DNA from 4 places in the Shewanella decolorationis genome. Region 4 is predicted to be linked to each of the others. Evidence: predicted binding sites of a transcription regulator. Region 4 holds the regulator's gene; each other region holds the start of a gene.
What was found. The regulator sigma-54, encoded in region 4, starts transcription at its own class of promoters, with help from an activator protein. The targets are predictions, from matches to a motif close to GTTGGCACGNNNNTNGNNT.

Region 1 (8,229 bases), 650 kb from region 4:
AAACTAAGCGTTAGTTTACTACTTTAAACTGACAACTTAATGCTGTCTCGTTCGAAGTGCGGCTATATTAGCGAGGGTGTTTATCCTCTGCAAGCGCTTTTTCCTGATAAATGATGTGTTCGACTGTTTAATGTGCACTTTGGCTGTTTTTTATCAATAAACCCATTGGGAACGGGATTATTTGATGCCGCAAAGTTGTTTTTCCTGCCGCGTGAGTAACCTGTTTAATCCCCGTAATCAGCGTTAACACCATAATTGCGCTAATATTTCTATATTTTAGAAAGATATGAGCTATTTTTACTGATTTTAGTTTTTATTTTTCGTTCTATGATAATGACTATTATTTGATTATACGACTAAGTGCAGAGGTTTAAACTCGCTATATGTTTAGAAATACAAAGTTGAATTATGGACTTATTGCTATTGCCTGCCATTGGCTGAGTGCAGTTGTCGTGATTGGACTCTTTGCCGTTGGTGTGTGGATGGTGGAACTGACCTACTACAGCCCATGGTACAAAACGGCGCCACATTGGCACAAAAGCGTTGGGATTTTGCTGCTGGCGGTAACCCTGTTTCGTTTAGTTTGGCGTTTGGTTAATCCAAAGCCCGCTTCAGAGCAAAATCACCAGACATGGGAAAAGGTTAGCGCCCAGATTGCCCATGGCGCGATTTACCTCTTATTACTGGTGATTATGGCCGCTGGTATTTTGATTTCGACGGCAGAGGGCCGTGGAATTATGGTGTTTGACTGGTTTGAGTTACCCGGCCTAACGCCACTGATTGAAAATCAGGCTGATATCGCGGGAGATATTCACCAATATGCCGCCTACAGCTTGATTGCTCTGGTTTTACTGCATGCGTTAGGTGCGTTAAAGCACCATTTTATCGATAAAGATTCAACACTACTCAAGATGATTAAATTTAACCGAGGATAATATAATGAAAAAACAACTATTAGCTGCTTTGATTGGCGCGTCTTTACTGGCTCCTATGGCTGCATCTGCCGCCAATTATGTGATTGACCGTGAAGGCGCCCATGCCTCTATTACCTTTAAAGTAAGTCACTTAGGTTATAGCTATGTAGTTGGCCGTTTTAATGATTTCAGTGGTGATTTCAGCTACGACGCTAAAAATCCAACGGCAGCTAAAGTGAATGTTAAAGTGAACACCTTAAGCGTGGACTCTAACCATGCCGAGCGTGATAAACACATCCGTAGTGCTGACTTTTTAAATACGGCTAAATTTGCAGAAGCGACTTTCGTTTCGACCTCGGTTGAAGACAAAGGCAATGGTGATCTGGTTATCACTGGTAACTTCACGCTAAACGGAGTGACTAAACCGCTGGCAATCCAAGCGCATGCTGTGGGTGAAGGTCAAGATCCTTGGGGCGGATACCGTGCAGGCTTTACCGGTACTACCACGTTTGCGATGAAAGATTACGGTATCAAGATGGACCTAGGCCCAGCGTCTGCCAATGTTGAGTTAGATTTAGTGGTAGAAGGTGTGCGTAAGTAACCTTAAGGTTACTGAGCTGCATTTATCAGCGAATAAAAAAGCGCCAACGGCGCTTTTTTACTTTAAGAGATAGTCACTTAGGTTTATTCCTGATCTTTTTCGGGCACAAAGCCTTCAATTTCCACTTCTTTTCCTTCGAAGAGGAAAGAGGTCATTTGCTCTTCCAAAAACTTACGATCATCAACATTCATCATGTTGAGTTTCTTTTCGTTAATCAGCATGGTCTGCTTCTTCTGCCATAGGCCCCAAGCTTCTTTACTGATGTTATCAAAAATGCGTTTACCTAAATCACCTGGATACAGTTGAAAGTCTAGGCCGTCGGCTTCTTTATTTAAATATACGCAATTGACTGTACGCGCCATGATTATTCCTTACTGACTGTCGAGGTTGCTAGCATTAGCTACGAGTGATCCCAAGTTGGCTAACACACGCTCGGTTGCGGCGGCGAGCCCCACTTTGGAAGGTTGATTGATGTTATACCAGAGAGACTGGTTTTGTTCCATGACTGCGCCCACGCTCTGCTTACCCAAGGTTTGCTTGTTGTAGCCAATCGCGTGGCTATCTAAATTCAGTAGCATGGGCTGAATATCTAAATGGAAATGGCTAAAGGTATGCCTAAAACCGATTAATGGTTCGAGTTGCGCAGCGTGATAACCCTGGGCTTCAAGCGCTGCATTGAGTGCGGCTTGAGTACTAAACTCGGGGAAGCACCAGAGTCCGCCCCAAATACCAGCAGGCGGGCGCTTAGCCAAGAAGACTTGGTTATCTTTAAGCAAAACCAACATCCAAGCGGCTTTCTCTGGGATAGTCTTCTTCGGTTTCTTACCCGGGAAATCGGTCTGCCTTCCCATAAGTTGGGCTTTGCAATCGACAGCCACAGGACAAGCAGCACAATTGGGTTTGCTGCGAGTACAAATACTGGCACCAATATCCATCATGGCTTGGTTATATTTTTGAATATCCTGCTCTGGCGTTAACTGCTCGGTGAGTTGCCAGAGTTGTTCTTCCACTGGCTTTTGACCGGGCCAGCCCGCAATCGCACCGTGGCGTGCTAATACACGCTTAACATTGCCATCGAGGATCGGATGATGTTGCCCAAGTGATAGGGATAACACTGCACCCGCGGTCGAGCGGCCAATACCTGGTAGCGCTAACACTTGCTCGAAGTCTGTTGGAAATTGCCCCTGATACAAATCGCGAACCATCTTAGCGGCTTTATGCAGATTGCGAGCTCTGGCGTAATAACCCAGGCCAGTCCAATGATGCAGAACTTCATCATCCGGCGCGTTAGCGAGGGCTAAGACATCGGGGAAACGTGCCATAAAACGCTGGTAATAGGGGATAACAGTCGCTACCTGAGTTTGTTGCAGCATAATCTCTGAAACCCATACGCGATATGGGGTTTTATCTTGCTGCCAAGGGAGGGTTTTACGACCGTGGTTGTCGTACCAATTAACGATACGTGTAGCAAAGGAGGCTGTAGATTTCATCGGCGCAGTGTAGCGGGAGATTGGTTGGCAAACAAGTAACAGACTATCGAAAAATCGGCCTAGATTCGCTCTCTAGGATAATCTTGTTATACTTCGCCTCCATTAGTGCTTGCACTGTAAGTTGAACTTTGGATAATGCCCTTCTTTTTAGATGGTGTTGTCCACGAGACGAGGCAAAAATGAGCGAAGTCACTACCGCTGAATTTAATGAAGAAGGCAAGTATCTGCGTAAGATCAGAAGCTTTGTCCTAAGAGAAGGTCGTTTGACCAAAGGTCAAGCGCAAGCCATTGAGACTCAGTGGCCAACAATGGGCTTAGATTACAGCCCAACACCATTAAACTTGACCGAAGTGTTTGGTCGCGAAGCCGATACTGTACTGGAAATCGGTTTCGGCATGGGTGCCTCTTTAGTACAAATGGCTCAAGAAGCTCCTGAGCTTAACTTTATTGGTATAGAAGTCCATAAGCCTGGCGTTGGATCATGCCTAAGTGACGCCGCCGCTGCTGGGGTGACTAATCTTCGCGTGTATCACCATGATGCAATGGAAGTGTTAGAACATGCTATTGCCGATGGCAGTCTTGCTCGCGTGCAATTGTTCTTCCCCGATCCTTGGCATAAAAAGCGTCACCACAAGCGCCGCATCGTGCAGGCGGAATTTGCTGAGCTTATCCGTCGCAAACTGAAGATTGGTGGCGTGTTCCATATGGCAACCGACTGGGAAAACTACAGCGAGCATATGCTGGAAGTTATGAATGCGGCCAATGGTTATAAAAACCAATCCGCCGATGGTACCGTGGTGCCACGCCCAGATCATCGTCCACTCACTAAATTTGAAGCCCGCGGTCATCGCCTCGGCCATGGCGTGTGGGATCTGATGTTTGAGCGTATCGCTTAACATCTTTTATTGATTTTATTTTTTAACACAACGGGGAAAATCACTATGGCAAAGAATCGTAGCCGTCGTTTACGTAAGAAAATGCGCGTTGATGAATTCCAAGAGTTAGGTTTTGACATTACTTGGACCTTCGATGCATCTGTCTCTGAAGCTGATATTGATGCAACGGTCGATAAGTTTATCGATGAAGTCATTGAAGCCCGTAAGTTAGGTTTCCACGGCGGTGGTCATATCGAGTGGGAAGGTATTATTGCGACCCAAACTATCGGTAAGTGCACCGAGGAAGATGTTGCTGCTGTGAAGGCATTCTGGGCGGGTCAAAAAGTGACTCAACTCGAAGTTAGCGATCTGTACGATATCTGGTGGAGTTAATGCCAGAACAGGCGTTATTAGAGGAAGTGGTCGACAAAGTTCGACCCTTGCTCGGCCAAGGAAAGGTTGCTAATTATATCCCTGCGCTCGCCAATGTTGATGCCGGTAAATTGGGCATTGCCGTGACCACAATCGACGGTGAAACCATAGGCGCAGGCGATTACCTTGAGCCATTTTCAATTCAAAGTATTTCTAAAGTTTTCAGCTTAACCTTAGCGCTAACTTTATATGAAGAAACCGAAATTTGGAGCCGCGTCGGCAAAGAACCCTCGGGACATTCCTTCAATTCATTAGTCCAAGTTGAACTCGAGCGGGGTAAACCTCGCAATCCCTTTATTAATGCTGGCGCGTTAGTCATCGCCGACTTATTGCAGAGCCGTTTAGGGGCACCTAAGCATCGGATGTTGGAATTGGTCAGGGCGCTGAGTCAAAACGATAAAGTCTGTTTCGACAAGCAAGTGGCTGATTCTGAATATCAGCACAGTGCACGTAATGCGGCCATCGCTTATCTGATGAAATCCTTCGGTAATTTTCAAGGTGACGTCGATACAGTGCTGCGCACTTATTTTCATTATTGCGCCTTAAAAATGAATTGCGCCGACCTATCGCGGGCGATGTTGTATTTAGCCAATCGCGGTAAAACCTTAGACGGCACTGAACTTATTTCGCAGGTACAGACTCGGCAGTTAAATGCCCTGTTAGCAACCTCTGGCTTATATGACGGTGCCGGTGAGTTTGCCTACCGTGTTGGTATGCCAGGAAAAAGCGGTGTTGGCGGCGGTATTATTGCGGTGATCCCCGGGGAACTCTCGGTCTGTGTTTGGTCTCCCGAATTAGACAATCAAGGTAATTCCCTTGCGGGGACGGCGATGCTGGAACATCTCAGTCAGCGCCTCGGACGTTCAATCTTCTGATTTAATTCTCCAATTAGCACTGTTAGGCTAACTATTAGTTAAATTCACTAATCTGCTATCGGTGCTAATCTATATAACTCCATACTAATCATATTGTTACAAAGTTGGCATATCTTCTGCTATTTGTCTTTTAGCATGTTAGCTTAGTCGAATTCCTCAGATTAAAGGATGAACAACAATGAAGATAAATACCCTATTAACTGGAGTGGCATTATCGGGCGTTATTTTAGGCACTTCAGGCTTGCAATCAGTACAAGCGAAAACCGAGCCGCAAATTGATGAGCGCTGTGAGGTTTCCCTTAATTATGATGTGAGAGTCGAGCCTAAAAAATTAGTGATGAGCGAGAAGGGCGCCGAGAAGTATCGCATCGAGGTCGACAAGTTATACGTTGAAGGCAAGCAGGTCACCTTAACCGATAAACAGAAGAAACTGGTGAGCCAATATGCCGATGAGGTATCGACTCAGGTGCCTGAGGTGATTGAATTAGTCAATGAAGCGGTTGCACTGGCGTCTCAAGCTGTGGGAATGGCATTAACGCCGCTGATGGGCGATGCCGCAGGTGCTAAGTTTGATGAGATGATGGCGGGCGTGCAGAAGCGTGTCGATGCCGTAGCCTACAAACAGGGCGATAGTTTTTACCTTGGTGCGACTGAAGAGTCGATGCAAAACACATTTAACGATGAATTTGAACGGGAAATGGAGCAAATCGTGCAAAACTCCATTGGCACCTTGATGATGAATATCGGCGGCCAAATTCTTGCGGGCGACGGTGAATCCTTCGAAGCCAAGATGGAAGCATTTTCACAAAAAATGGATAAGCTAGGCGATGATATTGAGCAGCAAATTGAATCCCAATCTAAGGGGCTTGAAGCGAAAGCCGACCGTTTATGTGACCGTTTTGAAAACCTGCTAGTGCTTGAAAATCAACTGCGTAAAGAAGTACCTGAATTAGCACCTTATGTGTTGACGCAAAACACTCACCGCGAATTACGTGAATAATGCTCGCAAGGATAGTTAAGGTCTAAACGGGTTTGAGCCAGGTTAAGCCAACCTAACTGACACCATAAATACCGTGATATAAATGATAAAGCCTCAGCACGTTAAGTGTCTGGGGCTTTTTAATGAACAATTCTTATTAAGCAGATTGATATTAATCTCAATGCTTGCAGCTATTTAGTATGGAATGTTACAGTCTAAAGACTAATGTTTGGTATACTCTTAAAATATAATGAAAAGCTGGCAATTCAGTCAGATAAAAAACTCTACTTTAGCGGACTTTTTCGGGCTAAATCTCTACAACGAACCCATTTGCTGTGAGATATTAAGGCATTAGGGGATGCTCTATGGCATTTGTGCCGCATTCCTATGCTATTCCGAAAGTTTAAATCACTGTCGAAACTGCTTAAGGCGACTTTCCATGTTAGAACTATTAGAACCTATTGCGATTTTTACTCATGTGGCTAGAGCCGGAAGTTTTAGTGCCGCTGCAAGAAGGCTTGGGATCTCTAAATCTAAGGTCAGTACGCAGGTCGCCGATCTCGAGCATAGACTCGGTGTTCAATTGATCCAGCGTACTACTCGTAGCTTAAGTTTGACTGAAGCTGGGCATTTATTATATCTGCAAGGTGAAGAGTTACTCCGCGATGCCGAACAGGCCATTGCTAGCGTGCATAACTTAAACGATGCAACCCGCGGCGTGTTAAAAGTAGGGATTTCCCAGTCCTTTGGCGCTATGCATATCATTCCTGCTTTACCCTCTTTTATGGCTAAACATCCTGAACTCGAACTACAAGTCAGTTTGCTTGATCATAAAGTTGATGTGGTCAGCGAAGGTTTAGACTTATTGCTGACTATGTCAGAGCAATTACCGCTTGGTATGGTGGCGCGTCCTTTGATGAAATGTCAGTTCCTCCTCGTTGCCTCCCCCGATTACATTGCTAAACATGGTGCACCGTCACGCCCTGAACAATTAGTCGACCATAACTGCTTGGTGTATCAAGGTGAGTGGCATGAGCACAGCATGTGGCAGTTTAAAAAAGGCGATGATTACTGTGAGATTGGTGTCTCTGGTAACTTTAGGGTGGATAATGCTCCGGCTTTAAAATCAGCGGCGGTTAGTGGCTTAGGGGTTGTATATCTTGCTAGTTACTTGATGGAGGATGAAATCGCTAAGGGGACCTTAGTGCCGCTGCTGAGGGATTGGCAATTGACTCATCATTTACCGCTACAGGCCGTTTATCCTCGCCGTAAACACTTAGCGCCTAAGGTGAGCGCCTTCATTGAGTTTATTAAAGACCATATTGGCAATCCGCCTTATTGGGACATTCCCTATGCGGAACTCTTCAGTGAACGTCAGTAATTTTGGAAACATTGTTCTTAAAATGCGTTTAATGCGTTTTGGGAGCGTTTGTTGATATTTTTAATTTTTATTAATCAATAGGTTGTGTTGTTTTTGTTTTGCATTCCAGTTTGATTTTTTAGCATTGTCTGAAACAAGTTTTTGAAGCCTGTATTGAAGTTTGTTCTTAAATGAATACAATGGATATCAGATGATTCGGAATGACCTGAGTCCTACACTTTTACTGGAAATGACCCCTTTTGGTATTAGCGTACAGGTTGGCAGCAATGCAGTTTCGGATCACAGCCAGCAGAAGTTTGCGAACTAAAACAATGTTGGCTTTTAAACCATCATCCTAGTTTTTGGTTTACCTCAGCTCATTAGGCTGAGGTAATTTTTTTCTGATGGTTGAGTGCGGGAAACGAGTTTTGTCTCTCTGTACCCTAAAGTCACACCGAGTGTTAGCTACTTGCTTAATACATCAAATATAGTGACCCACAGTGAGATAGGGTTTTATGACCAAGCTGGTGATAAATCCAATAAAAAGGCCACTTCAAAAGTGGCTTTTTTATTGGCCGCGGTTTAAGGATGTTATTCGCAACGGTTTTTAAGGGAGGCTAGCGTTAGCCTCCCACGGTTCCAAGCTTAGGCTTTGTTAACACTAGCAATCCATTGATCGACTTGCTCTTCCAGCACATCTAAA
Region 2 (8,229 bases), 790 kb from region 4:
TTTTACGGTGTGAAACCCCCTAAAAATGGCATTTAGCAAGTCAGTATCATCAGGATTATTTTCAAGGGCGACAAGCTGCTCTTGAAGCAACTCTAATATTTCCCCCGCCTCAATTAAAAAGTCCTGGAGTATCTCTTCATCTACATCAAAGGCCATCAAATTGACTCCCAGTTAGAAACCCAGACTCGATAGCAGATCATCCACCTCGTCTTGACCCGTTACGACATCTTGACGAAGTTCGGCATTCATTATCGGCCCTTCAGCTTCAATATTATTTTTCTGAGTAATCTGACTCTCAATTATTGGCTGCTCACCAAACACCGTCAGCATAGACACCAGATTACTTTCAACTTCCATCACTAGATCGATTACCCGACGGATCATTTGTCCTGTCAGGTCTTGAAAATCCTGCGCCATCAATATTTGGTTGAGCAATTCACGTAATCGGTTTGAATCCAGTTCACTACGCGACATCAAATGCTGAACATTGTGACAAAGCACTTTAAAATCACCGAGTGCAATTTCACGACGCATTAACTTATCCCAAGATGGCATCACTTGCTGGATATTCGCGGTTAATGCATTCGCTAACGGCAAGCATTCTTCAACTGCATCCATCGTTTTATTTGCAGCTTGCTCCGTCATGTCAATGACATAACTCAGCCTTTCCTTAGCATCGGGTATTTCAGTATTAGCTAACTCAATCAAACGATTATCGATTTGGAAATCCATTAATGCGCTGTGTAGTTGCCGAGTCAGTTTTCCGACTTCGTCAAAGAGCTCTCTTTGGAGTGGAGCAGCGAGTTCCCTAAATAAATCATCCGCTTGAGTTTGTTCATTAGCGTTCAATAATTCAACTAAACGCTGCGCTTGCTCGAGCGTGATGAGCCCTGATGTTTGTGACTTCATAGCTCATCCCTGCTTAAGCGAGTCGTTCGAATATTTTATCTAACTTCTCTTTTAAAGTTGCTGCAGTAAAAGGTTTAACGACGTAGCCATTCACTCCTGCTTGCGCAGCAGCGATAATTTGTTCACGTTTTGCTTCAGCGGTCACCATAAGCACAGGTAAATGCTTAAGGGAGTCATCTGCTCTAATTGCTTTGAGCAAATCAATCCCCTGCATTCCAGGCATGTTCCAGTCTGTGACGACAAAATCAAAATCCCCTTTTTGCAACATTGGCAAGGCGGTTGAGCCATCGTCCGCTTCTTGGGTGTTGTTAAAGCCCAAGTCTCGCAACAAGTTCTTGATGATCCGTCTCATTGTCGAAAAGTCATCAACGATGAGAATCTTCATATTCTTGTCCAAGGTTTCCTCCGGTGAGCTGACATTCAGTGCTCAATTAATAATTATACTTATGTCCAATGCTTGAGTTTGCCTTTGAGTCGCAACATTGCCTGACTTAGAATCTGGCTAACACGCGATTCGCTTACCTCAAGAATGGCGCCAATTTCTTTTAAATTCAATGCTTCATCGTAGTACAACGATAGCACTAGCGCATCTCTTTCGGGCAATAATTTTATTGCCTCTACAAGTGCAGAATGAAACTGGGTCTCTGCCAACACTTCAAACGTACCATCACTAACATTATCGCTTGTGGTAAGTATATCCTGTGATACGCCTAAGTCCTCTATCCCTATGATTTTACCAACAGAAACATCGTTAAGAATATGATGGTACTCATCTAGCGTCATATCAAGTTTTTCTGCAATTTCTGTGTCGCGTGCATCACGACCCAGCACTTGCTCTAACTCATCAATGGCATGAGCAATTCGACGATTATTACGGTGGACAGAACGAGGAACCCAATCGCCACGACGGATTTCATCCAACATGGCACCACGGATCCTTATGCCGGCGAAGGTTTCAAACTTTGCACCTTTACCGCCATCAAACTTAGATGATGCTTCTAATAACCCCATCATCCCCGCTTGAAGCAAGTCATCGAGCTGCACTGAAGCAGGTAATCTGGCGAGCAAGTGATGTGCAATTCTTTTAACCAACGGTGCATACTGTTCAACGATTGACGTTTTATTGTCTAAACAAGTATACGCTGCGGCTTTATTCACTCGTTTTTTCCTCTTGAAAATCTGGTCGCTGAACTAATCGCTCAACGAAAAACTCCAAATGCCCACCAGGTTGCTGGGGTACTGGCCAGCTCATAATTTTATTCGCTAGACCATGGTAAGCAATCGCTGCAGGAGATTTAGGATAAGCCTCAACTACAAGCTTTTGCTTACGTACCGATTTACGCAGATTCTCGTCAAACGGTATCGTTGCCACTAATTCAAGTGCCACGTCTAAAAATCTGTCGGTCACTTTACTGAGTTTAGCAAACAATTCCATACCTTCGCGCAAACTACGCACCATATTTGCAACAATTTTAAAGCGGAAGACGCCGTGTTCACGGCTGAGGATTTTGATTAACGCATAGGCGTCAGTGATTGAGGTTGGCTCGTCACAAACAACAACTAGCACATCCTGTGACGCACGGGAGAAACTGAGCACCATATCTGAAATCCCCGCCGCGGTATCGACGATAAGAATATCAAACTGGGTACGCATCTCACTGAAAGCACGAATTAACCCCGCATGTTGCGCAGGACTTAATTCGACCATACCCTGAGTACCAGAGGTCGCGGGGACAATGCCAATACCTTTAGGACCGCGGACAATAATGTCGTCCAGCTCAGCATCGCCTGAGAGTACATGGGAAAGGTTACGTTCAGCACGGATCCCTAACATGACATCGACGTTTGCTAAGCCAAGGTCGGCATCAAGCACTAAGACACGCTTGCCCTTTTCGGCTAATGCTACTGCGGTATTGATGGATACACTGGTTTTACCCACGCCACCTTTACCACCCGTAACCGCGATTACTTTCACTTTTTCGTTATAGGGTTGATTCATCATACGTAAACCACTTGCTTGATCCAGGGTCATAACTCTACTCAAATGCACAGGTCATATTATCTGACCACGCTGTGTCTGGTAACGATTGTTGTTCAGTGTTTTCTAAGGCCGCTAATGCTTGCTCTGCGAGCAGTAAAGTATCGGCAACTTTCATATCTTCGGGCACTCGCTGCCCATCCGTAACATAACTTAATGGCAACCCACTTTGGATCAACACACTTAATGCGCCCGCTAACGACACGGATTCATCAAGTTTGGTGAGCACAACACCAGATAATGGAATGCGTTTAAAGTGATTTACAGCATCTTGCAGCACGCGGCGCTGTCCTGTGGCAGACAGTACCAGATAACTGCGGATAGGTATTCTGCTATTTGCAGTTAAATTATCAAGTTGCTGGTAAAGCCGCATATCTCGTTGACCCATACCAGCAGTATCTATCAATACTAGCTTGCGATTTCTGAACTGATACAGAATTTGCTCTAGCTCAGCAAGATCATGGGCTTGCTTAACGGGGCATCCCATAATTTTGCCATAAGTCGCCAATTGCTCATACGCGCCAATACGATAATGATCTGTGGTAATCAAAGCCACTTGGTCCGCACCATGATGGGCAGCAAAGCGAGCCGCTAATTTGGCTAAAGATGTGGTCTTCCCCACACCCGTTGGGCCAACCAGCGCCACAACACCGCCTTGCTTAACGATATCATCACCTTGATTATCAAGCATATTGGCTAGACTTTGTGGCAAGGCACGAACTAATTCTGCCGGAGTATAGTGTTGACTAAGCGCCGCTAACTTGTTCGCCACTGCAGGAGAAAACTCAGCCTCCAATAATTTTGACTCCAGCATGGCGCCCACAGGATCGATACGTTTTTTGTGTTCAGTCATCAGCGCAGACACTTGATGGGTGAGCAGATTGCGTAAAGATGCTAACTCATCACGCATCGCTTCGAGATCCGCATTTTGCTTCTGTGATACCTGCGGCTTCTTATCGAAAGCATTTCCCATATCACGGCGCTCAGTTTTTTGCGCCGCGGGAGCCTGTAAGGCTTGTGCCCACGCTGGCAGCTCCGCGTCTTGCTTTTGATGGGTGAGTTGTTGGTTTAAACGACTTTGTTGCTTCTCGAGCAAAGCTTGGAGAGAGTCCGCTGGCGCTGAGGGTTTAAGCTTAGTTTCAGCACGAATCGGCGCTTTGGCACCAAGTGACACTAAATCATCACTCACATCCATAAAGGTAGGTGCAGCTGCAGGCGCTTTCGCTTTTGGCTCGTCGTAGTCAACGGCGGCCACAATCTCAATGCCGCCATTCACTTTTTTATTCGACATAATCACGGCATCGGAGCCGAGCGTGTCCTTCACTTGGGCCAGTGCAGCACGCATGTCTTTGGCAAAAAAACGTTTAATCTTCACTTATGCGTCCTCTACTGGCCGACGGCAGACACTATGCGTATTTGCTTTTCATCGGGGATTTCTTGGTAAGAAATCACTCTGAGATTTGGAATAGTATATTTAACAAAGCGAGACAGTGTCGCACGTAACATACCTGACGTTAGCAAAATAGCGGGTTGACCAACCATTTCTTGCTTTTGAGCGGCATCCGCTAAGGATTGCTGCATGCGCTCTGCAAGGCCAGGTTCGATATTGGGGCCATCGCCACCGGTTGCTTGCATTGATTGATGCAACATCTGTTCCAACTCTGGCGCCAAAGTTATGACGGGGATTTCAAGTTCAGGACCGGAGATCTCTTGAACTATCATGCGCTTCAATGCAATACGCACGGCCGCCGTTAACACTTCTGTATCGTTACTCTTAGTGCCGTATTCTAACAAAGTTTGCACTATGGTACGCAAGTCTCTGACAGAAACTCCTTCATTTAATAGGTTTTGCATCACTTTTACGACATTTCCGAGCGGCATCACATCAGGAATAAAGCCATCCACCAGCTTAGGCGAATGCTTGGCAAGCATATCCATCAGTTGTTGCACTTCTTCGTAGCCTAAGAGCTTCGCCGCATTATTCGTCAATATTTGACTAATGTGGGTTGCCACCACTGTCGCGGCATCCACCACGGTATAACCTAAGGTTTGTGCATGTTCACGCAGCTCAGGGGCAATCCACACGGCTTCGAGACCAAAGGCAGGATCACGAGTCTCGATACCATCGAGCTTGCCATAAACTTGGCCAGGGTTGATGGCAAGTTCGCAGTCATGCCGAATATCAGCCTCTCCAACCACCACGCCCATTAATGAAATGCGATAGGCATTGGGTGATAAATCGAGATTGTCACGAATATGTACCGCAGGCACCAAGAAGCCCAGTTCTTGCGAAAGTTTTTTACGTACCCCTTTGATCCGACTTAGTAACTCGCCACCTTGGCCCTTATCGACCAATGGAATTAAACGGTATCCCACTTCCAGACCGATAGTATCAACATGTTGTACATCGTCCCAACTGAGTTCTTTTGGCTCTCTATCCAGTTTTTCAGTTGGACCCGTTTTAACCTGTTCGAGGGCTTTAGTGCGTTTAGCTTCATTACGTTTATACACAAAGTATGCGGCTCCGCCAGTGATTGCTGCGAAACCCAAAAACGCCATATGCGGCATGCCTGGAACTATGCCCATCACGAATAATACGCCCGCAGCGATGCTCAGAGACTTATGACTGTCAAACATCTGACTAATTAGCATCTGCCCCATATCGCCAGATTCATTTTGACGAGTCACCATCAACGCCGCGGCGATTGACAGTAATAAACCAGGGATTTGCGCGACGAGACCGTCACCGATGGTTAACAGAGTATAAATTTCAACGGCTTGAGAGAATGTCAAACCATGCTGCACAATCCCGATAATAAACCCACCGAGAATGTTGATAACCAAGATCATAATACCGGCAATCGCATCGCCCTTCACAAACTTAGACGCACCGTCCATTGCACCATAGAAATCGGCTTCGCGGGTCACCTCGGCGCGTCTGGTTCTGGCTTGATCCTGATTAATAATGCCAGCATTTAAATCGGCATCGATGGCCATTTGCTTACCAGGCATCGCATCTAAGGTAAAGCGAGCACTCACCTCGGCAATACGGCCAGCACCTTTAGTGACAACGGCAAAGTTGATAATAATCAAAATGATAAATACGACTAGACCGACAGCATAGTTACCGCCAATCACCACGGAGCCGAAGGCCTCAATCACCTTACCCGCGGCGTCACCACCATTGTGACCTTCGAGTAATACCACACGGGTCGAGGCCACGTTAAGCGCGAGTCGCAGCAGTGTCGCAACTAATAAAACTGTTGGAAAAGCAGCAAAATCTAAGGGTCTGTCGGTATAAATCGCGACAAGAAGAACAATCAAAGCTAAGGCTATGTTAAAGGAGAACAGAACGTCGAGTAGAAACGGTGGGATAGGCAGCACAATCATAGCCAATGCAGCAAGCACTAGCATTGGCGTACCTATCCCCTTGAAAGAGCTCAGTCTCAACTGTTTTACTTGGCCTAGGGTGGCTTTAACATCCATTCACAGATACCTAAACTTTGACGTATAACAGCCTAAAAGCAAGAAATACGCCAACATCATGTGTTATACAACCAAGTAAAAGATTAAAGAAATTGCCTTAAGAAATATCGAGACAGCTTATCAGGATTCACTGTTGTTTCGAGATTATATTTTTGTTTGTTCTGGCAAGTTGGTGCACGCTAAACGCGAAATAATGCCTCGTTATTCCCCTCAGCGAGGAGCTGCGGTTGTGGCGTCCAAAACTTACTTAAACGTCAACCCCCCTAATATTTAAGTTCGTCAGGAATAGGTTGATTAAGTGGAATGGGTATAGGTTTACGGCCACGCCCTTTTTGATACTGACGTAACTGGAATACATAAGCGAGTACTTGAGCGACCGCAGTAAATAAACCTTCGGGGATCTGCTGATCAAGCTTAGTGGTGTGATAAATCGCTCGAGCCAGCGGCGGCGCTGAAACGATGGCAATATTGTGTGCCCTTGCCACCTCACGGATTTTAAATGCAACATCATCAACACCTTTAGCGATAACAAAAGGCGCAGCAGAACGCTTTACATCGTATTTAATGGCCACGGCATAGTGCTCAGGGTTTACCACAATCACATCCGCATTAGGGACTTCGGCCATCATGCGCCGCTGCGCTAACTCACGCTGCATTTGCCGAACTCGCCCTTTAACCTCAGGTTTACCTTCGGTATCTTTATACTCGTCTTTGACTTCCTGCTTAGTCATTTTTAGTTGTTTGTTGTGGTTCCAGATCTGAAACGGCACATCGATAACCACTATAACTAAAACAGAAGAACAAAGCAGGATAAACATCCACACCAATAAATCCAACGCATGATGGACGTTACCGGGGAGATGATCGGCAGACAGGAGCAGAATATCGTTGAAATAATGGCTGAGTAGCAAATAAGCGGCAATAGCTACCACGGAGAACTTAGCAATCCCTTTGGTTAATTCAACCAAGGCCTGCACACCAAACATCCGCTTAAACCCCGCAATCGGGCTCATCTTACTGGCTTTGGGCATCATGGCTTGAGTGGAGAAGTTCATCCCGCCAAGGGATACGTTACCAATAAATGCCACCACCACAATCAGTAACATAATCTTGAGTAACGGCCAGCCAATCTCGCTCCCCACGACGCCCCATACATTAAACATCTGGTTTGTATCAAAAATTGCCGCGCGGTCCATAGTAAAGACGCGCTCGAATACGTTGGATAGGGCTTTGGCTATTCCAGGTCCGAGCATATATAAGCCTGTCGCCGCCGAGAGTAATACGGTCGCGGTACCTAACTCCTTTGAACGGGCTACCTGCCCTTTTTCTCGCGCCTGTTCGAGGCGCCTCCCGGTGGGTTCCTCGCTGCGTTCGCCGCTACTTTCTTCAGCCATTACGCGTTCCTATCGGATTAGAATATGCCATTGGCTTGACACTGAAGCCCTAAAATATCACACAGCAAAAGCTGTGCCGATGCCCAGACTTCTTCGAAATGAGCCATCACGGGAGTCAAGGTCAACCATAAAATCAGCAGTCCACCAATCATAGTGATGGGGAAACCTATCGAGAAAATGTTCAGCTGCGGCGCGGCGCGGGTCATGACTCCAAAGGATAAGTTAACGAGTAGTAAGGCAATAATCGCCGAGAGCGACATAGTCAGTGCCGCGCCAAACATATAGGAGCCCCATTCCGCCAGCGAGCGATAACTTGTCAAGGTTAATCCTTGATTCGAAATCGGTAAGGTCTCAAAACTGGCGACGAGCATGCGGATCATCAACAGGTGTCCATCGACGGCG
Region 3 (8,229 bases), 1.4 Mb from region 4:
GCTTCTTTATTGATATTCGCGGTTAAGGTATCAAATAAACGCTGTTCATAACGGGATTGGATCTCGCCGGACGACTTAATGTCACGGAAATCCTTTGGATTTTGCCAAACAATCTTAACAACCCCATCTTCTGTCACTGGGTCGGTTTTCGCCTCGTCTGCGGCCCATACAGCACTGCAACTCAACACACTGGCGAGTAATAGGAACTGAACTTTCATATTTGCCTCCTAGGCCTCATTGTTTCTGCCATATACCGTACAAAATCTAACCTGAACTTCAGCTTAATGCAAAATGCTATTCATCACAGCCTTGATTGAGTAAGCTTTTGTATAGATTAGTAAATATTTTATATTATGCCGGATAAACTCGTATCTTTTTGTATCCAATACCTAATAAGAGATAAAGTTATTAATTTGTGATTTTTTAACGCGCATATTACGTAAAAAAGTATTATTCTTCGCACACTCGATTATGACCACGAATTAAAAATGAAATTCCCCGTTGTACCAGTGTTTGTATTAATCCTGTTTACTTGTTTTGCCAGCGCGATTTGGTTTATCTCCTCTGGGGAGAAAGACACGCGCCCTGAAAATTGGTCGTCCTTCATCTATACCCATGGTTACGATTCCGGTAAATATAAGAAAACAGATAATTTTGACAGTTATGAAACCTGTCGAGACTTCGCCAAAGAGCAGTCATCTTTTTACGATAATGTGCCTTGGGAGTGCGGTCTAAAGTGTGGATTTGACTACCGTAAACAGGGATTTCAATGCCAAGAGATGCGAAACGAGCAGTAAGATAGCGGTTCAGCCAAGGTTCAAGATCCCTCCAGTATGCTTAATTTCTCAGCAATACCTTTGGTTTTGTTTGTCATGGATGCACTGTATAAAGCCAAACGACGATTTAAAGACTAACCGATTATCGGTAATTTAAATTTGGAGTTTATCTATGAAACTAACAACCACAAATCTGCAGCAACCTATGATGGCAAAGTTTGCCTTACTGACACTGCTCACCCTAGGCACACTCATCAGTTTACCTAGCCATGCCACCACCCTCAGTGCTGCGCAGCAGCAAGTGGTGAAATCGCACTTTGATAAACTGGCTCAGTCACAACAGCAGGCAGAAGAGCGCATGACTGAGCAGCTCGACCAAGAATTTAGCCGTCAATTAGCGGAGCAAGAGCATCAACTGATGCGCGAAACTTGCCCTCGCTACGGAATGACCTTCGATGTAAGTAGCAATGCCTGCTTACGCTCGTAAGCCAAATTAAAACGGAAAACGCGCGCTAAGCTCAGGATATTGCTGCTTTAAATCTTTGGGCTTAGTGCTAAATTTTTTACCTGCTGGCGTCGCCTTACCCGACGGAATAAAAGGCAACTCCTTACCCGTTTTGTCTTCAAATAGTTGACCCGCGATCAAGTCGTAATCTTCGATGAAAGGATAGGCGTAGCCGTCTTTCTCGGGCCATGCTGATAACTGCGCCAAAGTGTCAGGATTGGCAATCACCGCCTCATAACGAGCCTGCCCAAGTGAGATCAGAAACGCGCGAAACTCGGCAAAGGCATAATCGGAATCACAGCCTGTGATGATATAAGCCGCTCCCCACACTGACCATAAATAGCTTCGACGCATCTGCTGGCCAAACAATTTATCGAAGGCTTTTAGCTCATCGTCACTCAGCGCTGCTAACTTTTGCTTTAATGCCTGCACTAAAGATTCCTGGGATTGCGCTGGCTCACTGCGGGTCACTAAGTCCCAAAATTCTATTTCTGTCATCACTTAACCTAATATTGAATGCTCAAGCACAGGCGTATTCTACATGATAATACGGTTATGCTGGACTCAGTTCGGGGCTTTTCCTACACTTGCTCCACTAAAAATAACCCATAAACCCAAGCCAATGCCTAAACGCCTTATTTTATTAATTGCCCTTTATACCCTTTTTGCCATTATCGCCCTGCTACGTGCGGTTGCCACGGGTTCATTCGATCTCTTTAGCTTAGGCGTTTTGCCCGTATTATTTGGCATACTGACGCAAGCACCTTGGTCTAGCTTAGTGCTGAAAATTTATATTGGATTACAAACCTTAGGCCTGTCAGCACTAGGGGTTACTGCCATTATCGCCTATCAAATTACCCCGCAGGACGTCAAAGTGGTGATTGAAGGCCACAATATCCCTATGCTCCCCTTAGTGATAAGCATCATTTCCCTGTTAATGATTCAATATTGGATAGCCTTCTCTCGAATAACGAGAGATTATTTAACTGCAAAAACAAATGGCTAAACGAATATGTTGCGAAGAAGTTATTTCTCACCTAAGTTAACACCTCTCTAAAAAGACCAGATTATTTGTAACTATGACTCATTTATCGCCCAGCGAATTATCGATGCTTATTATGGAGCCATCGGAAACACAGCGCCGAATCATTATCAAGCGCTTACAGCAAGAAGGCATTATTAGCATCGAAAGTGCTGCCAATATCGCAGAAGCCAAGACAGTTATTGCTCGGCATAAGCCGGATCTCATCGCCAGTGCAATGTATTTTGAAGATGGCACCGCAACAGAGTTTTTAAGTTACTTAAGAGCCAATAGTGAATATAAAGACATTCAATTTATGTTGGTTTCGAGCGAGTGCCGTCGTGAGCAGTTAGAGATTTTCCGTCAATCGGGGGTGGTGGCAATCCTTCCCAAGCCTTTTAACGCAGAACACTTAGGCAAGGCACTAAATGCAACTATCGATCTGCTCAGTCACGATGAACTCGATTTAAGCCACTTCGATGTCCACGACGTACGCGTGCTGGTTGTCGATGACAGCCGCATGGCACGTAATGTCATCAAGCGTACTATTGGTAACCTAGGGATTAAGCAGATTACTGAAGCAGAAGATGGCGCCCAAGCCATTGAGTTGATGCGTAACAATATGTTTGATCTGATCATTACCGATTACAATATGCCAAGCGTCGATGGTCTGGCGCTCACTCAGTTTATCCGTAGCGAAAGCCAACAATCCCATGTACCTATCTTAATGGTGTCTTCCGAGGCCAACGATGCTCACTTAAGCAACGTATCTCAGGCAGGTGTGAATGCATTATGCGATAAACCCTTCGAGCCCAAATTAGTCAAACAACTCTTATATCAATTGCTCGAAGAATAAAACCTAAGTCACGAATGGAGAAAATAGCCTCCAATTTTGTTACTTAGATGACACAAGCCCGTAGCAAAAGGCTTTCCAACGACTAAACCTTGTGGCATGTTAGGCACGCTGACTTAATAAATCTACGGAAAGAAGAGACAATAAAAATGAACAAAACAGAACTTATCGCCAAGATTGCAGAAAATGCCGATATCACAAAAGCTGAAGCCACACGTGCATTGAAATCTTTCGAAGCAGCGATTACTGAATCAATGAAAAACGGTGACAAAATTTCTATCGTTGGATTTGGCTCTTTTGAAACCACGACTCGTGCAGCTCGTACAGGACGTAACCCTCAAACGGGTAAAGAAATTCAGATTGCTGAAGCGACTGTACCCAAGTTTAAAGCGGGTAAAACCCTGCGTGATAGCGTGAATTAATTTGCTCGATATTCGTTATATAAAACACCTCCTTCGTGAGGTGTTTTTTTTACCTCATTCAAAACACAAAAGCTGATTTTTTGCACAAACACGGTGCGCACACTGCTCTATATTTGAGCATTTAAAAACATTTTATTAACATATTTTTTTTAATACACTGTTTTTAAAGCATTTAAAATAATGGCATGTGATTAGCAATTCCCTTATCAGAAAAAACCATGATGCACCAATGTCACTCGCTCCTAGGTGGCATGAGTGAATCAATAAATAAGTCAATCGAGGGGATGAGAATGAGAAAATCACTGTGCAGCGTTTTGGCATTATCAACGGGATTATTACTAACCACCAATGTCTTTGCGGCGGTATCAGGCAATATTGGCGGCACCTCTAACTATCTATGGCGCGGAGTGACTCAAACCAAAGATGCGGTCGCCATACAAGGAGGCCTAGATTATAGCCATGATTCCGGATTCTATGCTGGCACTTGGGCATCAAATGTCGACTTTGGGGATGATACCAGTTATGAATTAGACCTCTATGCTGGTTATGGCGGCAATATTACCGAAGATCTCAGCTACGATTTTGGCTACCTTTACTACGCCTACCCCGATGCTGAAGGCAGTATCGATTTTGGTGAACTGCATGGTGCCATCACTTGGAAATGGTTTGAACTCAGCTATTCCCATGTAATCAATGCGGGTGATGATGTAGCTGCTGATCCATTAGATGATAAAGATATGAGTTACCTTGCCGCCACAGCATCCTTCCCATTAACCGACAAACTCAGCCTGTCACTGCACTACGGCTATTCCAGCGGGGATGTGGTTGAGTCCTGGTTTGGTGAAGATAACTACGCAGATTACAACGTTACCTTGAGTGCTGACACCAGTATAGGAACTGTCTCATTTATGGTGTCGGATACGGATCTCAATGGTGAGGATGCCAAAGTCGTCCTTGGCTACTCCTACGGTTTTGATTTATAAAATTTAACACTAAAAAACGCCGCGATAATCGCGGCGTGTTTTTGTTAGGCAATCACGGCACGATTCGATTTACGCGCAGATACCATCTTCTCGATATATTCCACAATTGGTTCGGTGACCGAAATCCCTGTGGTCTGCTCTATCCCTTCAATCCCTGGAGCCGAATTGACTTCAAGGATCAACGGACCACGATTAGAACGTAAAATATCGACGCCTGCGACCACCAATCCCATGGCTTTAACAGCGGCGACCGCCATTTTGCGCTCTGCTGGCGTAATTTTAACTTTTTCCCCAGAGCCACCTAAATGCAAATTGGAACGAAAATCCCCTTCGGGGCCCTGACGCTTCATCGAAGCAACCACTTTGTCACCCACAACAAAACAGCGAATATCGCTGCCGTTGGATTCCTTAATATATTCCTGCACCATGATGTTAGCTTTCAGCCCTAAAAAGGCTTCAATCACACTCTCGGCAGCGGTTTTTGTTTCGGCTAACACCACGCCAATCCCCTGCGTGCCTTCCAGTAACTTAATCACTAAAGGCGCGCCACCCACCATGTTAATCAAATCGGGAATATCATTAGGTTTATTCGCAAACCCTGTGATAGGCATGCCAATACCCTTGCGGGAAAGTAATTGTAGCGCCCGTAACTTATCCCGCGAGCGCGCGATTGAAATCGAATCGTTAGCGGCAAATACCCCCATCATTTCAAATTGGCGCACAACAGCACAACCGTAAAAAGTCACACTTGCGTGAATACGAGGAATAACCGCATCGAAACCAGTCAGCTCTTGACCTTGATAATGAATGCTCGGTTTGATGGAGTTGATATTCATGTAGCAATTCAAGGTATTAATAACCACGGCTTCATGTCCACGACTCTCACAGGCCGCAACTAAACGTCGAGTGGAATACAACTCAGGGAACTGGGATAAAATACCTATTTTCATTGCCAAATGACCAAATTAAACACTGTAGATTGAAGTTCTGAGCGAGTTGCATCAGACAGGGGCGCAGATATTTGTCTATTGCTCAGTGTAAAGCAAGAAAATATTCACCACCAGACGAAAACCTAAGCCTTAACCAAACGTAAGATAATGTTCACAATTTGGCTTCATTATTTAGGCAGCAATGGGGTGATGTACTTTGCCTCAAACTCACTTGCTTCTACAGGACGAGAAAAGAGGTAGCCTTGCAATAAGTTGCAATGCCTCACTGTGCAAAATTCTGCTTGCTCAAGGGTTTCAATTCCTTCGGCAACAGAAGTAACGTTAAAACCATAGGCAAAGTTAAGGAGTGCAGTAAGCAAACGAGTGTCCTTTTCGTCCTTATCGTAGGAAGCAATAAAGCTCTTATCGATTTTTAACACACTGATTGGAAATAGCTTTATATGTTCGAGGGATGAAAAACCCGTGCCAAAGTCATCCAACGCAAATCGCACTCCCAGTTGCGCAATTTTATCAAGGATTTTGGCGTGTTCATGGGGCTCTTCAATCAAACAATTTTCGGTAATTTCTAACTCCAGTGCATTTGGGGCTAAGCCAGTTTGCTCAAGCACATGGGCAATTTTTTCATACAAATCGATATGCCCAATTTGAGAGGCGGATAGATTTACGGCAATAGTAAAACTGTGTCCTAAAGGGGCTAATTGACTGAGCCAGAGCTGCGCCTGCCGACAAGCTTCCAGTAATACCCAATCCCCGATTTCCTCCATCAAACCAATTTCTTCAGCGATGGGCAGAAATTGATCCGGTGAAATCAAACCATCTTGCGGATGCAACCAGCGGATCAACGCCTCCATCCCCACCATTTGATGAGTTTTAGCATCCACTTGTACCTGATAATAAACTTTTAGCTCGTTCTGTCTTAAAGCAATCCGCAGACTGGATTCAATATGATTTCGATAGCGAACTTCTTTATCTAATGCCTCGGAATAAAACTGGATCTGATTACGGCCCATTTTTTTGGCACGGTACATGGCAATATCGGCGCATTTCATCAACTCAGAGCTATCGGATGCGGCCTCGTTGTAAAAGGCCACTCCAATGCTGGCACCAATCATGACATCGTTATCACCAAGGCAAAACACTTCTTCAAATGCTTTAAGTAGCCGATTAGCCACTATCATAGGGAAATATTTATAGTCATTATCTGTCACAAGCACGACAAATTCGTCGCCCCCTAAACGGGCAATAACATCACCATCACGTAAAACGGCACTGAGTCTCGATGCCACCTTCACGAGTAAAATATCTCCAGTCTGATGGCCCAAAGTATCATTAATTGCTTTAAAATCATCTAGATCGAGTAATATCACCGCTAAAAAATCATTGCTACGTTTTGCCCTTGCAATGGCGCGGTTTAAACATAATTCAAAACCATAACGGTTCATTAATTTAGTCAGAGAATCGTGTTCAGCTAACTCTTTGAGTTTTTGATGGCTATTTCTTAAAGCCAATGCCATAGATGCGCGCTGCTTAGCGTAGCGAATTGAACGGCTTAAGATTCTTGAATTGACTTCATCTTTCAGTAAAAAATCCTGCGCGCCTAACTCTATGCAACGTTGAGCCAGCTTTTCATCTTCGTAACGACTCAGCATCACCACAACGGTTTGTTCTTGAGTCATTGAATTGAGTTTGATCAGTACTTCCAATCCATTAGCATCTGGCAATAGATAATCGAGTAATATGCCGTCAAAGTGGCGTTCTAAAGCCAAGTTTAGTCCGTCAAAAGCGCAATTAGCCTCAATGACATTAAATGCTAATTTTGACTGTCTTAATGCGCGAATGATGGCTGTTCTATCGACTTCATCATCATCGATCAGTAGTAAATCCATAAATAGATCCTATACGCTTGGAAGCTCCACGATCCGCCAGTAGCCTTCTAACATATTAAAAATGTTATGGAAGCCATCTTTGATATCGGTTTTCACCATATAACCTGCAACATGGTGGCTATATGCCTTCATCCGATCTTCATCTGTGCTTGAAGTTGTCAGCATAAATACAACCGATGAAGACAAGGTCGGGTCAGAACGAATATGTTCGAGAAACTCAAATCCATTCATTCGGGGCATATTAAGATCGAGTAAGATTAGATAAGAACCTTTTATGGCATCTGAATGAGTTAAAATCGTTAGCGCCTCTAGCCCATCCCTTGCTCGCACTAAAGGATTTAGCAGTCGCAGTTGCTTCATCGCCCTCTGAACGGCCATATAATCCACATCATCATCATCCACTAATAGAATGGTGACCTGTTTATAGTCATGACTATTGCTCATATCCCCTCCTTGTTGACTATGCGCATCGGCCAACTAAACCGGAAACAACATCCTCGCCCTTCTGATTCTAGTCGAATTTTCCCACCAAGGCTTTCTACCGTCTTTTTAACGAGTGATAAGCCTAAACCACTCCCCTCAACCTCATCTCTAGGCCTGAGCGTTTGGAACATTTCAAAAACCTTCCCATGAAAATTGCTTGAAATGCCAGGGCCATCATCAATGACACTAAACAAATACGACGATTTTTGGGCTTCACAGACTATTTTGAGAACTCCACAGCCCCTATCATGGTGCTTAATAGCATTACTCATTAAATTTCTAACTACCAACTCAAGCAACGTTTTAACCGTCGCAAATTGTGGAAAATCTCCTTCAAGCACTAGCTCAAA
Region 4 (8,229 bases):
TAGGGGACAATTTGTCCATTCATCTAAAAGACTTAAGTGATCTTGGCCACAATCGCCCCGATTTGCATTTATCGGACTGCGTTAATACTTGATCCGCTAAAGGTTTTGCCGTCTTGTATACACTAGGACATTTCTGTGTGAATGGAGAGTACAGCATGGCAAAACAAGGTTTAGTGTTAGCAATCAGTTTAGGGTCGACATTGATGGCGGGAATAGCACAAGGCGTACCAATGAGCACTGAGGCGGCTGCACCAATTGAACTAAGGGCCGCAGGCAGTTTAAAGGCGGCGATGAACGATATTATTGCCGCTTACCAAGCGAAATCCGATGCCAGAGTCGCGGCGCAATATGCGCCTTCGGGCCTATTACTCAAGCGGATCCAAGAGGGTGAGCAGGTTGATATCTTCGCTTCGGCGAATATGAAACACCCGCAGGCGTTAGTCGATGCGGGAGCGGGTCGAGAGGTGCAAATGTTTGCCCGTAACCAGCTCTGTGCCATTGCTCAAGCGGATGTACCACTCACTAGCGCGAATTTATTAGATACACTGCTCGCGCCGCAAACAAAGCTCGGAACGTCAACACCAAAAGCCGATCCCGCGGGGGATTATGCTTGGGCAGTGTTTGCGAAAGCCGAGGCCTTAAAAGCCAATGCAAAAACCACATTAGAAACCAAAGCCTTGCAGCTAACGGGTGGGCCTGATAGTGCTAAACCGCCCAAGGATCGTAATCCCTATGCTTGGGTGATGGAAAATAAGCAGGCAGACGTATTCTTAACCTATTGCACCAATGCGGTGCTGGCACAAAAAGAAGTGCCAAGTCTTAAGATTGTCGATTTACCGCCAGAGTTAGCGGTCGGTGCCGACTATGGCCTATTGGTGTTAAAGGATGCCAATAGTGCAGCTGCACCTCTGGCCGAGTTTATTTTATCCCCTGAGGGACAAGCGATTTTAACGGGTTATGGTTTTCAGCCGCCTAAAAAATAGTGCTAATTGACTCATTAAAATGGCGCCCTATGGCGCCATTTTTGTTGTTCGTTTTAGCAGGTTGAGTGCTAGGGCGTGTTGACGTTTCGAGATTAGATTTGTTCGTTCTGGCAAGTACATGCTCGCGAAACGAGGAATGATGTGTCGTTATTCTACTCAAATGACGAGCGGTTCTTATGACAGAAAGTCAGAGCAAGAGCTTGCCAGACGAACCCTTCGGGCAGCATTTGGCTGGCGTTTCTGCTGCGTTATCGTCCGTTTATGTAGAATAACTACACTGCACGGACGTTGCCTTGCATAAAAGCCAGCTAAATTGCTGCAAAAATAACCCTGAAACGTCAATACGCCCTAGTGCATTAAATACAGGGTCGCTAATCCTAGGAAGGCAAACAGACCAATCACATCGGTGACTGTGGTGAGCACCATGCCGCCCGCTAACGCAGGATCCACTTTTAAGCGCTTTAAGATCAGCGGAATACTGGCGCCGGCTAGCCCTGCAACTGTCATATTGATGAGCATTGCGCCGCCAATCAGGCTGGCAAGCGCCATATCGTCTTTCCAAACTAATACCGCGATAAACACCAAAATCGACCACATCAGGCCATTTAAAAAGCCAATGGCGAGTTCTTTGCCTATCAGCCAGCGAGCATTGCTCTGGCCAATATGACCCAAGGCAATCCCGCGGATAACAAGAGCTAAGGTTTGATTGCCCGCGACCCCGCCCATGCTCGGGACAATCGTCATTAAAATCGCAATCGTAGCAAATTGTTCGATTGTGCCTTCAAACATATTGCTGACAGAGGCTGCCAGCAGGGCGGCAAACAGGTTAATCGTCAGCCAGAGTGAGCGGCGGAAAGTACTCTTCACTACAGGGGCGAAGGTGTCTTCATCATCGTCCATCCCCGCCATCCCCATCATGGAGTGCTCGGCGTCCTCACGGATAACATCCACCACGTCATCGATGGTGATACGCCCGAGTAATTTGCCCTCGCTATCGACCACGGGCGCGGACACCCAGTCATGGCGCTCGAACAGCTGCGCTACTTCACTGTCGGACATGCCCACGGGAATGCTCTCGATATCGGTATCGATAATGCTGCTGATATGAGTATTGGGATCGCAGGTGAGCAGATCCGTAAGTTTGACCCCACCGAGCACGCGATCGTGCTTATCCACCACGTATAAGGTGTCCGTGGTGTCGGGCAGATTGCCCCGTTGGCGCAAATAACGCAGTACCACATCGATATTCACATCGGGCCTTAAGGTCACAGTATCTGTGTTCATTAAGCTGCCCGCAGTTTCATCGGGGTAGGAGAGCGCTTGCTCAACCCGCTGGCGGTTTTGCAGACTCATGGACTGCAATACTTGTTTATACACTGCATCAGGTAGGCTTCGCAGGATATAAGCGAGATCGTCCGTGTCCATGCTGGCGGTGGCCTTGGCGACCCGCTCAGGGCTCATGGCACTGATCAGCGGATCTTTTAGCTCTTCACTGAGCTCATCGAGAATATCCCCGAGCTGATCTTGATCGACAAGTTGCCATAGCACTTGCCGCGCCTTAGGGGGCGAGGACTCTAAAATCAATGCGATATCCGACGCCGCCATGTTTTGCAGCATTTGCCTGACATGCACAAACATACCGCTATTGAGGGCATGGCTCAGTTGGTCGAGACGTTGTTCGACTTGTAAGCTGTCTGAGGCTTCTACAGGCATGTTTCCTCCAAGGTGGCGACGGTGGATAGGCGGGCGTTTAGCTATTGAGGACTTAAGCCAAAGCGCAGCAGTATATTGTAATTGAGCGCACGGGAGGGCGTCGAGTCACAAATGTGTTTAACTTGTATAAGGTGCTGAAATCAAAACCAAACAGGGTACTGAATAACGGCAGGGATCATCGAGATGAGATGTCGAGGCTATTAGCAGGCTTCGTCGAACTTAGCGTCGATAAGCGCGCAAATGGCATTGAGTGCAGGCTCCGCATCCGGGCCTTCGGCAATCAGGGTAATGGTTTTACCCATGCCAGTTTCTAGCATAAGGAGCCCTAACACACTGGCGGCAGAGGCCTGTTTTTCACCTTGGATCAGCGTAATGCTGGCATCAAACTCTGAGGCCAACACCACGAGTTTTGTCGCGGCGCGGGCATGTAAACCAAGCTTATTGCAGATGGTGACTTGGCGCTCAAGCTTTGGCATGGCTTAACTCTCGGTGGCGGGCATTCACTTTGTGTTTACCGTTGCTAAAGCGTTTAGCCAGTTGCTCGGCCACATAAACCGATCTGTGTTGACCGCCAGTACAGCCGATGGCGATGGTCAGATAGCTGCGGTTATTACGCTCTAAGTGGGGCAACCAAGTCTCGAGTAAATTCTCGATTTGCCAGATGAACTTATTGACCAGTGGCTGGCGATTTAAAAATTCCGCCACGGGTTCATCTAGGCCGGTTAGTGGACGCAGTTCGAGTTCCCAATGGGGATTAGGTAAAAAGCGCACATCAAACATAAAGTCGGCTTCGGTTGGCATACCATGCTTAAAACCGAAGGACTCAAAGTTAATCACCAGTTCCTTATCGACACTGCCAAGCAGGATTTGCCGTACTTGGTCGCTGAGTTCATAGATATTCAGATTCGAGGTATCTATGTAGTGATCCATCTGCTGAGACAGGGGCTCGAGCAATTTGCCTTCAAGCTTAATGGCTTCTTGCAGAGAAACACGGCTCTTAGATAAGGGATGTAAGCGTCGAGTCTCGCTGTAGCGTTTGAGTAGCACTTTATCGCTGGAGTTTAAGAAGAAGCTAGTAAGTTCAGTGCCCGCAGGCAGGCTGGCAAGCTGTTTGACGAGTACCTTGTCTTGCTCCGGCAGGTTACGCACGTCGACGCTGATGGCGACGAGATCGTTACTGCCCTTGAGCTGTTCGAGTAAGCTGCCAATCAGCGGCAAAGGAAGATTGTCGACACAATAGTAGCCGAGATCTTCAAGCACTCTTAGTGCGACCGATTTGCCCGAGCCTGAGCGCCCTGACACTATGACCAGTTTCATCCAGTGATTACCTGATAGAGTTCCGTTTCATCATGCGTCTTGCGCAATTGCTTCAATATTTGTTTGTCACTGAGCTTTTCAGCCATGCAGGACAAAGTGCTTAAGTGCTGTTGACATTGGTCAGCAGGCACTAGCAGCGCAAATAAAATGTCGACAGGTTGTTTATCGATAGCATCAAAGGCTATCGGCTCCTCACATTTCACCAATATGGCTATGGGTTGTGTTATATCGGTTAATCGACCATGTGGAATGGCGATGCCGTTACCTATACCTGTGCTCCCCATCTTTTCGCGCGCCACAAGGCTTTCGAAGATCTCTTGAGATGAGAGGGTGGGGTACTGGGCAGCGGCTAAGTCGCTGATAAGTTCCAGTACCTTTTTCTTACTGCCCGGAGTGGCGCAGGTCGTGCATTCCGGCCGCAGTATGGTACGAAGTTCCATTGCTAGTGTTTTGTTAACTTCTCTTTGTGTTTAATAACCTGACGATCAAGCTTGTCGATCAGGACGTCTATGGCAGCATACATATCTGCATGCTCTGAAGTCGCGAAGACTTCACCACCGGTGAGGTTGATTCTCGCTTCGGCAATTTGTTGCATTTTCTCAACATTGAGCACAACGTGCACATTATTGATCTGTTCGAAATGACGTTCAAGTTTTGAAAACTTTTCCTCAACATAAGCCCGTAACGATTCAGTAATCTCGATATGGTGTCCACTCAGGTTTATTTGCATATAAACGTCCTCCGATTTCCACTTTAGGCTATAAACTTTTACGCTGATTGGAAGGGGGAATAAGCATCGCTTCTCTGTACTTCGCAATGGTTCTGCGCGCAACGTTAATTCCCTGTTCTGCCAGAAGTTGTGCCATCTTGCTGTCGCTTAATGGTTTTTTCTGGTTTTCCGCTGCAACCAGTTTCTTAATGAAGGCTCTGATTGCCGTGGATGAGCACTCACCGCCATCATCAGTCCCGACGTGGCTTGAGAAGAAATATTTTAGTTCAAAAAGTCCCTTTGGGGTATGCATGTATTTTTGTGTGGTCACCCGTGAAATGGTGGACTCATGCATCTCTACCGCTTCAGCGATATCGTTTAGGACCATAGGTTTCATGGCTTCTTCACCGTATTCGAAGAAACCCTGTTGGTATTGCACTATGCAGTTTGCCACCTTGAGCAGTGTTTCGTTACGGCTTTCAAGGCTTTTAATAAACCACTTGGCTTCTTGCAGATGCCCGCGGATAAATTGGCTATCGGCTTGGCTTTTGGTGCTGCGCGCCATGGCTGCATATTGCTGATTAACATTGATTTTTGGCATGCAATCTGGATTTAACTCGACCACCCAGCGACCGTTTTTCTTCGATACCGACACATCGGGGATGACATATTCTTCATCAACAGGGGTGATGAGCAAACCGGGACGAGGGTTTAAGGTTTGGATCAGCGCTATGCTGTCCCTTAACTCGTCTTCTTTGAGTTTGGTCTTACGCATCAACAACCTAAAATCGCGGGCAGCGATCAGATCTAAATGATCTTTGATCAGCATGCGGGCGTTTTCGAGGTGTGGAGTATCCGGTGAAAAGTGGGAGAGTTGGATAAGCAGACATTCGCTTAAATCCCTTGCGGCGACACCGACGGGATCGAAGTGTTGAATACGCTTGAGTACGGCTTCGACTTCATCCAGTTCTATTTCGGGATTGCCCATGGCTTCGAGGATATCTTCAGTACTTTGAGTGAGATAACCTTGATCGTCGATGGCATCAATAATCGCGGTAGCGATGGCTAAATCGGTTTCAGAGAAGGGCGTGAGGTTTTTCTGCCATTCTAAATGTTCGTAAAGGCCTTCACTGGTTTCCCCTTGGAAGGGCATGTCATCTTCACGGCTGGCGCCTGAACCTGAGTTTGGCGATGCGGTAAAGACTTCATCCCAAGTGGTGTCCATGGGCAGTTCTTCGGGCAAGGATTCTTTGGTCAGCGACTCGGCAATGTCCACGGTGGAATTGTCTTGTTCCTGTGGCTGAGCCGTCGTTTCGCTAAAGTCGGTATCGGCGATATCTTGATTACGTTCGCTAGGCGCGTCGAATTGCTCCTCTTCCAGCTCGAGAAGAGGATTAGAGTCTAAGGCTTGCTGGATCTCTTGCTGCAGTTCCAATGACGACAGTTGCAACAGACGAATGGCCTGTTGGAGTTGTGGCGTCATGGTTAACTGTTGACCCAGTTTGAGCTGGAGTGACGCTTTCATGTTACCGCTGATCCCTACGTTATTATTTTGAATTTAGGCCGCTTGTTATCATATTGATGGCGCTGATAAGCCAAAATTCAAGGCTAATTGGCTCTGTTTAAGTAACTATAGCCTGAATTGTTCACCTAAGTACACAGCCCTAACTTGCTGATTGTCTAAGATCTCTGCGGGAGTTCCTTCGGCTATCAGGTTTCCGTGACTGACAATGTAAGCATGTTCACAGACGTCTAAGGTCTCACGCACATTGTGGTCTGTGATCAGTACCCCAAGGCCTCGGCTCTTGAGTTGTTCGATGATTTTCTTGATATCGATAACCGAAATCGGGTCGACACCGGCGAAGGGTTCATCGAGCAGAATAAACTTAGGATTGGCCGCTAAGGCGCGGGCAATTTCGACGCGGCGACGTTCGCCGCCCGATAACGACATGCCTTGGCTATCGCGAATATGGGTGATATGGAACTCTTCGAGCAGATGTTCCAGCTCTTCTTCGCGTTGGTCGCGATTGAGCTCTTTACGGGTTTGCAGTACCGCCATGATATTGTCGTGCACGGTCAGCTTACGGAAGATACTGGCTTCCTGTGGTAGGTAACCAATGCCTTTGCGAGCGCGCAGATGCATGGGATCGGCAGTTAAATCATCGTTATCGATAAAGATATGGCCTTTATCGCTTTTGACTAAGCCCACGACCATGTAAAAGGTGGTGGTTTTACCCGCGCCGTTTGGGCCGAGTAAGCCGACGACTTGACCCGTTTTGACCGTCAGGCTGACATCTTTCACAACCTGACGACTCTTATAACTCTTGGCGAGATTCTGTGCTTTTAAGGTGATTTGGGTCATTTAGGATCCTGTTTTTTCACAGGTTTGTCTGCGGGCTGATTCTTGAGTTCTTCCTGATAGTTGTCAGGTTTAATAATGGTAATCACGCGATCATCACCGCTACCCGTGCTCTCCGCGATCAGTTTTTGCTGAATAATATCGTAACGGATGAGGTTACCCGTGACTTGGCTACCCGCTTGGTCAAGGGTCGCTGAACCCGTTAAGGTTAAGGTACGAGTCGCCATTTCATAGCGAATTTCTTTGGCACTTGCTGAAGCAGGGCGTCCATCATCCAGAATTTGGCTGTAGGTCGCAGGATTCCCCGTTGCGACTAAAATCTTGCTGTTTTCGCCTTCGGCAGAAAACGCACGTAGTTGATTTGCATTAATTTTTATCGAGCCCTGGGTTACTTCTACCGGACCGAAGAAAATGATCTGGTTATTTTTAATGTCCGCAGTTTGGCTGACGGCTTTGATTTTTACTTCTTGCTGTAAGTCACCGACCTTGGCGAAGGCGCTCATGCTAGTGATTAGCATTAGGCCGACAAGTAATATGTTATTTTGCTTCATAGGTTCCTACTACCTGACTGGTCAATTGCACTTCCTGCGCGTTAAGGTCGGCATAAAGGCCTTGCCCTTGAATATTAAAATCTTTCCCTGTGACGTAAATGATGCGGTCAGAGGTCATTATCATAGTGTTGAGATCGAGTTCTAAAAAACTGGTGGACAATGTCTGTATGGGTTCACCAGGGCTGATGGCATCGATAATAACATTCTTTTCTAATACAACCTTGCCGGTATCTTTGTTGAGTCGACCTTGGTCGGCTCGGATCTGCCATTTTGCTTTACCTTGGTCGGGATAGACAAGATAGACAGGCTGAGTAAAGTCGGTCTGGTTTTTCAGCTCATAGTGCTCCATGTGCTTTGCCGTGACGCGACTGTTAACTTGCCCTTGCTCATTAAACTCAATGCTACGCAGATCTTCGATAATGTAATCGGGTCTATCACTGACGTTCAAGCTGTCATCCGTATCGCCACCACGTTTTTGCTGCACTTGCCAATATAGCACCAGCGCAGTACCAAAAAAGGCGATAATGGCGAGGGTCACACGACTCATATGCTCATCCCATGGGCGGAAGTGAACTTATTTTGGCTCAGCAACAGCAG

Region 1: the regulator sigma-54 is predicted to act here: its motif matches at 5,291-5,309, upstream of EYR25_RS05375 (YggN family protein).
Region 2: the regulator sigma-54 is predicted to act here: its motif matches at 6,470-6,488, upstream of flhA (flagellar biosynthesis protein FlhA).
Region 3: the regulator sigma-54 is predicted to act here: its motif matches at 3,757-3,775, upstream of EYR25_RS09035 (TorF family putative porin).

The regions. Positions count from the first base shown of each region.
Region 1 covers NZ_CP037898.1:1,200,763-1,208,991, forward strand. Annotated here, with positions in the region: gene EYR25_RS05340 (cytochrome b) at 384-935, shown strand; gene EYR25_RS05345 (YceI family protein) at 940-1,515, shown strand; gene EYR25_RS05350 (oxidative damage protection protein) at 1,599-1,877, opposite strand; gene mutY (A/G-specific adenine glycosylase) at 1,887-3,005, opposite strand; gene trmB (tRNA (guanosine(46)-N7)-methyltransferase TrmB) at 3,185-3,901, shown strand; gene EYR25_RS05365 (YggL family protein) at 3,947-4,273, shown strand; gene glsB (glutaminase B) at 4,273-5,187, shown strand; gene EYR25_RS05375 (YggN family protein) at 5,366-6,187, shown strand; gene EYR25_RS05380 (LysR family transcriptional regulator) at 6,606-7,547, shown strand; gene EYR25_RS05385 (DUF885 domain-containing protein) at 8,172-8,229, opposite strand, start outside.
Region 2 covers NZ_CP037898.1:1,336,542-1,344,770, reverse strand. Annotated here, with positions in the region: gene EYR25_RS06055 (chemotaxis protein CheA) at 1-156, opposite strand, end outside; gene EYR25_RS06050 (protein phosphatase CheZ) at 172-909, opposite strand; gene cheY (chemotaxis response regulator CheY) at 923-1,306, opposite strand; gene EYR25_RS06040 (RNA polymerase sigma factor FliA) at 1,354-2,067, opposite strand; gene EYR25_RS06035 (MinD/ParA family protein) at 2,060-2,941, opposite strand; gene flhF (flagellar biosynthesis GTPase FlhF) at 2,946-4,322, opposite strand; gene flhA (flagellar biosynthesis protein FlhA) at 4,334-6,433, opposite strand; gene flhB (flagellar biosynthesis protein FlhB) at 6,697-7,827, opposite strand; gene fliR (flagellar biosynthetic protein FliR) at 7,845-8,229, opposite strand, start outside.
Region 3 covers NZ_CP037898.1:1,966,134-1,974,362, reverse strand. Annotated here, with positions in the region: gene EYR25_RS09070 (DUF3016 domain-containing protein) at 1-218, opposite strand, end outside; gene EYR25_RS09065 (hypothetical protein) at 489-797, shown strand; gene EYR25_RS09060 (hypothetical protein) at 949-1,263, shown strand; gene EYR25_RS09055 (DUF4240 domain-containing protein) at 1,270-1,779, opposite strand; gene EYR25_RS09050 (hypothetical protein) at 1,904-2,287, shown strand; gene EYR25_RS09045 (response regulator) at 2,361-3,158, shown strand; gene EYR25_RS09040 (HU family DNA-binding protein) at 3,305-3,577, shown strand; gene EYR25_RS09035 (TorF family putative porin) at 3,868-4,560, shown strand; gene rimK (30S ribosomal protein S6--L-glutamate ligase) at 4,605-5,510, opposite strand; gene EYR25_RS09025 (putative bifunctional diguanylate cyclase/phosphodiesterase) at 5,678-7,396, opposite strand; gene EYR25_RS09020 (response regulator) at 7,406-7,840, opposite strand; gene EYR25_RS09015 (CHASE domain-containing sensor histidine kinase) at 7,837-8,229, opposite strand, start outside.
Region 4 covers NZ_CP037898.1:547,280-555,508, forward strand. Annotated here, with positions in the region: gene EYR25_RS02370 (molybdate ABC transporter substrate-binding protein) at 156-983, shown strand; gene mgtE (magnesium transporter) at 1,332-2,696, opposite strand; gene EYR25_RS02385 (HPr family phosphocarrier protein) at 2,897-3,172, opposite strand; gene rapZ (RNase adapter RapZ) at 3,159-4,013, opposite strand; gene ptsN (PTS IIA-like nitrogen regulatory protein PtsN) at 4,010-4,453, opposite strand; gene hpf (ribosome hibernation promoting factor) at 4,456-4,743, opposite strand; gene EYR25_RS02405 (RNA polymerase factor sigma-54) at 4,772-6,247, opposite strand; gene lptB (LPS export ABC transporter ATP-binding protein) at 6,353-7,084, opposite strand; gene lptA (lipopolysaccharide transport periplasmic protein LptA) at 7,081-7,632, opposite strand; gene lptC (LPS export ABC transporter periplasmic protein LptC) at 7,619-8,179, opposite strand; gene kdsC (3-deoxy-manno-octulosonate-8-phosphatase KdsC) at 8,176-8,229, opposite strand, start outside.